2 regions of the Microbacterium sp. JZ37 genome follow, and region 2 is predicted to be linked to the other one. Evidence: predicted binding sites of a transcription regulator. Region 2 holds the regulator's gene; the other holds the start of a gene.
What was found. Region 2 encodes HrcA, which represses chaperone genes, less so after heat shock. Its sites were predicted from a motif close to TTNGCACTCGNNNNNNNCGAGTGCNAA; they were not measured.
Positions count from the first base shown of each region.

Region 1 (3,369 bases), 890 kb from region 2:
CGACGTACTCGCCCGTGGCCGCGTTGAGGCCCTGGCCGACCGGGAGCTCGGCGACGCGGTTCGCGACGACGCCCGGCTCGAGGCCCGCGTTGAGCGCGATCTGCTTGAGCGGAGCCTCGATGGCGATCTTCACGATGTTCGCGCCGGTCGCCTCGTCGCCAGTGAGCTCGAGACCGTCGAACGCGACCTGGCCCGCCTGGATGAGCGCGACGCCACCACCGGGGACGATGCCCTCCTCGACGGCCGCCTTCGCGTTGCGGACGGCGTCCTCGATGCGGTGCTTGCGCTCCTTGAGCTCGACCTCGGTGGCCGCACCCGCCTTGATGACGGCGACGCCGCCGGCGAGCTTGGCGAGGCGCTCCTGCAGCTTCTCGCGGTCGTAGTCGCTGTCGGTGTTCTCGATCTCGCGGCGGATCTGGGTCACGCGACCCTCGATCTGCGCGGCGTCACCGGCACCCTCGACGATCGTCGTCTCGTCCTTGGTGATGATGACCTTGCGCGCACGGCCGAGGAGCTCGAGGTCGGTGTTCTCGAGCTTGAGGCCGACCTCCTCCGTGATGACCTGGCCGCCCGTGAGGATCGCGATGTCCTGCAGCTGCGCCTTGCGGCGGTCGCCGAAGCCGGGGGCCTTGACGGCGACCGACTTGAAGATGCCGCGGATCTTGTTGAGCACGAGCGTCGCGAGAGCCTCGCCCTCGACGTCCTCGGCGATGATGACGAGCTCCTTGCCCGCCTGGATCACCTTGTCGACGACGGGCAGAAGGTCCTTGATGTTCGAGATCTTCTGGTTCGCGATGAGGATGTACGGGTCCTCGAAGACGGCCTCCTGGCGCTCCGGGTCCGTCACGAAGTAGGGGTTGAGGTAGCCCTTGTCGAAGCGCATGCCCTCCGTCAGCTCGAGCTCGGTGCCGAAGGCCTGGGCCTCCTCGACCGTGACGACGCCCTCCTTGCCGACCTTGTCGATCGCCTCGGCGATGAGCTCGCCGATCGAGGTGTCCGCAGCCGAGATCGACGCCGTCGCGGCGATCTGCTCCTTCGACTCGATCTCCTTCGCGGTGGAGAGGAGCTGGTCGGTGACCGCCTTGACGGCCTTCTCGATGCCGCGCTTGAGGCTGATCGGGTCGGCGCCCGCGGCGACGTTGCGGAGGCCCTCGCGGACGAGCGCCTGGGCGAGGACGGTGGCCGTGGTCGTGCCGTCACCGGCGACGTCGTCGGTCTTCTTCGCGACCTCCTTGACGAGCTCGGCGCCGATCTTCTCGTACGGGTCGTCGAGCTCGATCTCCTTCGCGATGGAGACGCCGTCGTTCGTGATCGTGGGAGCGCCCCACTTCTTCTCGAGCACGACGTTGCGACCACGCGGGCCGAGCGTCACCTTGACGGCGTCGGCCAGCGTGTTGAGGCCGCGCTCGAGGCCGCGACGGGCCTCTTCGTCGAAAGCGATGATCTTTGCCATGTGTTTGTCGTCCCTCCCGGACGTAGGCGTATGGGTTTAGCACTCTCTTGACGGGAGTGCTAAACGCCATTTTGGCACTCGACCCCATCGAGTGCAAGCCGGGAGGCGTCACCCGCCGACACACGCGCAGCCGCCCCGCGACCGGGGTCGCGGGGCGGCTGCGGAGAAGGCGGGAGCGCTCAGACGGGGCGGACCGCCTCGGCCTGGGGGCCCTTCTGCCCGGTGCCCACCGTGAACTCGACGGCCTGGCCCTCCTCGAGCACGCGGAAGCCGGTCATCTCGATGTTCGAATAGTGCACGAAGACGTCCTGGCCGCCGTCGGCGACGGTGATGAACCCGTAGCCCTTCTCGGCGTTGAACCACTTCACGGTGCCCTGGGTCATGGCGATCACTCCTGTTGCGGGATGGAACTGGAGCGATCGTATCCGCGTGATTCCGCGGCAGAACGTCGATCAGGCGACGTTTGACACGGTCGTCTCGTGACGTTTACGCGCCGGAAACACGGTCGAGTCCGACGACCACCGTGAGCTGTCGGCCGTCGCCGCTCTGGTACGCGTCGCTCTGCACCACCTCGGTCGCACCGATGGCCTCCGCGACGCCGCGCGCCGCCGGCTCATCCTCGGGGCTCGCGTAGAAGACGGTCGTCTTCTCGAAGTCCGTCTCGTCGGAATCGGTGGGGGTCACGGCCCCCTCGGGGAAGCCCGCGTCGACGAGCTGCTCCGCGACCTCGTCGTCGAGCCCCTCTGTCGCCGTGCCGTTGAGGACGAGCACCGAGTACGACGTGTCGACGACGGGCGCCGTCGTCGCCGCCGGCGCCGGCGTGTTCTCGGGCGCCGGGAGCGCGCCCTGCTGCGAGAGGACGAGGAAGCCGAGGATCCCCGCGATCACGAGCACGATCGTCGCGACGATCGCCCACAGCAGCACGGCGGGTCCGCTCATGCCCGGGTTCTCCGCGCGGTGGGCGCCGACGCGCCCGGTCTCGCGCGGGATGTCGTCGAAGCGGTCCCGGGGGTAGGTGCTCGGCATCCCTCGATGCTATCCGCGGACGTCGTGGATCAGCTGGTGACGCGGAGGCGCGCCGCCTCGCGCTCGTCGCGCAGTCGGCGGAGGCGCTTGACGAGGAGCGGATCCGCGGCGAGCGCGGCCTCGGTGTCGATCAGCCGCCCGAGCAGCTGGTAGTACCGCGCCGGGGTCATCGCGAGCTCTGCGCGGATCGCCTCCTCCTTGGCGCCGCCGTGGGCGCCCCACGCCGCCTCGAAGGCGAGGATGGCGCGCTCGCGTTCCGACAGGGAGGTGGACATGCTCCGAGCGTATGGCGCGCGGCGCCGCTCGGCCGTCAGGCGCGCGAGCGGACGCGGGCCCCGAGCGGATCCGCCGCGGCGAGCACGCGGCCGTCGAGAGCGAGCGCGAAGCCACCGGGCCATTCCGCCTCGTCGACCGGCTCGGCCCATCCGCTGTGGAGCCCCGGCGCATCGAGCGTGATCCAGCGCGCGCCGAGTGCCCGGATGGCGTCGATGAGCGCCTCCCGGCGGGCACGCGGGAGGTACGGGAGCACGCCCGGCGTCGACACGACGAGCGTCGCCTCCGATGGCGCGTCCGCGGCGAGCGCGCGGAGGGCCTCGGGATCGCCGGCATCGCCTGCGATGAGAAGAGGCGGATCGGCCGCCGCGATGTCGAGCGCCCGCGCGATCCGCTCGCGCCGCCCCTCCTCGCCCGGCCACACGAGCATCTCGAGCCAGGCGCGGTCGCGCGGGTCGCGCGGATCGCGCGGCTGCAGGTCGACACCCGCGCGCCAGACGACCTCCGGCAGCCGCAGCTCCGGCAGCCGCAGCTCCGGCAGCGGGCCATCCCAGGTCGAGGTCAGTACGACCCCGGACGCCCCGTCGACGGGGTCGAGGTGCACGTGTCGGCCGGTC
Region 1 is NZ_CP045253.1:835,405-838,773, reverse strand. Features, by position in the region: gene groL (chaperonin GroEL) at 1-1,453, opposite strand, end outside; gene GC092_RS03715 (cold-shock protein) at 1,633-1,836, opposite strand; gene GC092_RS03710 (LytR C-terminal domain-containing protein) at 1,940-2,479, opposite strand; gene GC092_RS03705 (DUF3263 domain-containing protein) at 2,509-2,754, opposite strand; gene GC092_RS03700 (DUF2332 family protein) at 2,790-3,369, opposite strand, start outside.
Region 1: a site for HrcA is predicted at 1,490-1,516, ahead of groL (chaperonin GroEL). Genes of this name have one in related genera too.

Region 2 (3,369 bases):
CTCGCACATGCCCGCGAGCCACGCGCCGCGGCCATCCGTGACCGTGACCTCCTCGCCGACGCGCACGCGGCGCACGGATGCGGCGTGGTGCGCCTCCGCACCCGTGAGCTCGAGCTCGCCGCCGGGCGAGACCGCCCCCGCGCGCTCGTCGTGGAAGTGCAGCGCCATGGGCCCTAGCCGCGGAACCGGTCGCGGAGCTTCGAGAACAGCCCCTGGTGGAACTCGGCCAGGCGCGGCGCGGGCGCCTTCGTGCGCCGCGCGAGCTCCTCGAGGAGCTGACGCGTGCGATGATCGACCTTCGTCGGCGTGACGACCTGGACGCCCACGCGCAGGTCGCCGCGACGCGAGGTGCGCAGCCCCGTGATCCCGCGCTCCTTGATCGTCAGCACCTCGCCCGACTGGATGCCAGGGCGCACCTCGACCTCGACCTCGCCGTCGAGCCCGGCGATGGTCGTCGTCGTGCCGAGGATGGCGTCGGTCATCGACACCTCGAGGGTTGCGAGCAGGTCGTCGCCGTCGCGGCTGAACACCCGGTGCGGGGCGACCGTGACCTCGACGTACAGGTCGCCGTTCGGGCCGCCGGCGGGGCCCACCTCGCCCGAGCCCGGCAGCTGCAGACGCAGGCCCGTCTCGACGCCCGCGGGGATGTCGAGCGACACGGTGCGGCGCGAGCGCACGCGGCCCTGGCCGCCGCAGGTCGCGCACGGGTGCGGGATGACGGTGCCGTAGCCCTGGCACGCGCCGCAGGGCTGCGACGTCACCATGTTGCCGAGGAGGCTGCGCACCTGGCGCTGCACGTGGCCCGTGCCGCCGCAGATGTCGCACGTCGCGGGGCTCGTCCCCGGCTGGCAGCAGGACCCCTGGCAGGTCTCGCAGAGCACAGCCGTGTCGACCTCGATGTCGCGGTGCGTGCCGAACACGACATCGCCGAGCTCGAGCGTCACGCGGACGAGCGCGTCCTGTCCGCGCTCTCGGCGCGAGCGCGGCCGACCGCCGCGACCGCCGCCCGAGGCGCCGAAGAACGTCTCGAAGATGTCGCCGAATCCGCCGAAGCCCGCGCCGCCGAACGGCGACTCGTCGCCGCCCATGTCGTAGCGGCGGCGCTGCTCGGGGTCGCTGAGCACGTCGTACGCGTGCGTGACCGACTTGAACTCCTCCGCGGCCTCGGGCGCGGGGTTCACATCCGGGTGCAGGCGACGCGCGAGCTTGCGGTACGCCTTCTTGATGTCCTCCTGCGACGCGTCCTTCGACACGCCGAGGGTCTCGTAGTGATCAGCCACATCAGCCTTCCTGCGGGCGTCGTGCGCCCGTGTTCCGATCCGTCGGGCGACGCGTCAGCGCCGGCCCTCGTCCTCGTCCAGCAGCCTCGTCAGGTAGCGGGCGACCGCCCGCGCCGCAGCGAGGTTGCGGGGGTAGTCCATGCGCGTGGGCCCCATGATGCCGATGCGCGCCGCGCCGACGGCCGAGTCGTACTCGCTCGCGACGATCGACGCCTCGGAGAGCCCGAAGGCCGCGTTCTCGCGGCCGATGCTCGCCGAGAGACCCTGCTCGTCGGCGACCATCTCGCTCATGAGCCGCAGCAGCGTCACCTGCTCCTCGATCGCCTCGAGGAGCGGATGGATGCTGCCGCGGAAGTCCTGCTCGCGCTTCGCGAGGGTCGCCGAGCCCGCCAGCACGAGGCGGTTCTGGCGGAACTCGTCGAGCTCCTCGGCTGCCGCCTGCGCGATCCTGTGCAGCGCGCGATCGACGGCGCTGACGGGAGCGGCAGCGAGCTCGGCGCCGCGCTGCAGCTGCTCGGCCGCGTCGGCCACGGAGCGGCCGGCGAGGAGGGGCACGAGGCGCGCGGCGACCCGCTCGATCGACTCCGCGTCGAGCTCGTCGGCAAGGCTCGTGATGCGCTGCGACACGCGACCGGTGTCGGTCACGATGATGACGAGCACGCGGCGGCCGTCGAGCGGCACGAGCTGCACGTGCGTCACGCTCGCCCGGGCGAAGGACGGGTACTGCACGAGCGCGACCTGTCCGGTGAGCTGCGTGAGGAGGCGGACGGTGCGCGCGAGGAGGTCGTCGAGGTCGGCCGGGTCGCCCAGGAACGACGCGATCGCCGACCGCTGGGCCGATGACAGCGGGCGCAGCTCGGCGAGGTGGTCGACGAAGACGCGGTAGCCCTTGTCCGTCGGAACGCGGCCCGACGACGTATGCGGTTGGGCGATGAGCTCCTCGTCCTCGAGGAGCGCCATGTCGTTGCGGATGGTCGCCGCCGAGACGCCGAAGGAGTGCCGCTCGACGATGGAGCGGCTGCCGACCGGCTCGTGCGTGTCGACGTAGTCCTGCACGATGGCCCGGAGCACCTGCAGTCCGCGGTCGCTGACCATGTGCGCGCTCCTCTCCTGGCACTCGATGTCTCGGAGTGCCAGTCTACCGACCCGAGGCCGGGAACGGCATGCGCGCCGGCCGCCTGCGGGGCTCGGCCGACCTCAGTCCGTGAGTGCCCGCACCACGGCGTCCGCGAGAAGGCGGCCGCGGAGGGTGAGCACGATCCGCCCGCGGAGCGCCGCCCCGGGCTCGATGAGGCCGTCGGCGATGAGGCCGGCCACCGCACGCCGCGCGTCATCCGGCAGCGCGTCGATCGCGAGCCCCTCGCGGATGCGGCTGTGCAGCAGCACGCGCTCGAGCTGCTGCGCGGCCGCGTCGGGGCGCTCCCGACCGGCGGCCGGCGACTCCCCCGCGGCGAGCCGCTGCGCGTACGCGGCGGGATGCTTGACGTTCCACCAGCGCAGACCCGCGACGTGGCTGTGCGCACCCGGACCGAAGCCCCACCAGTCGGCGCCGCGCCAGTACGCGAGGTTGTGGCGCGAGCGACGGCCGTCGCCGCGCGCCCAGTTCGACACCTCGTACCACGCGAAGCCCGCGTCGGCGAGCATGCGGTCGGCGAGCTCGTACATGTCGGCCTGGAGGTCGTCGTCGGGCGCGGGCACCTCGCCGCGGCGGATCTGCCGCGCGAGCTTCGTCCCGTCCTCGATGATGAGCGCGTACGCCGAGATGTGGTCGGGTTCGAGCGCGAGCGCGGCCTCGAGCGACGCGCGCCAGTCGTCGATCGACTCGCCGGGGGCGCCGTAGATGAGGTCGACGCTCACGTCGAGCCCGACCGAGCGCCCTGCCTCGACCGCCGTCCGCACGTTCGACGGCGTGTGCGTGCGATCGAGCGCCGCGAGCACGTGCGGCACGGCCGACTGCATGCCCACCGACATGCGGGTGACCCCCGCCCGCGCGAGCTCCTCCGCGACCGCGGCAGTCACCGTGTCGGGGTTCGCCTCGACGGTGATCTCCGCGCCGTCCGCGATGCCGAACGCGCCGCGCACGCCCTCG
Region 2 is NZ_CP045253.1:1,725,920-1,729,288, reverse strand. Features, by position in the region: gene GC092_RS07840 (16S rRNA (uracil(1498)-N(3))-methyltransferase) at 1-168, opposite strand, end outside; gene dnaJ (molecular chaperone DnaJ) at 174-1,280, opposite strand; gene hrcA (heat-inducible transcriptional repressor HrcA) at 1,335-2,375, opposite strand; gene hemW (radical SAM family heme chaperone HemW) at 2,478-3,369, opposite strand, start outside.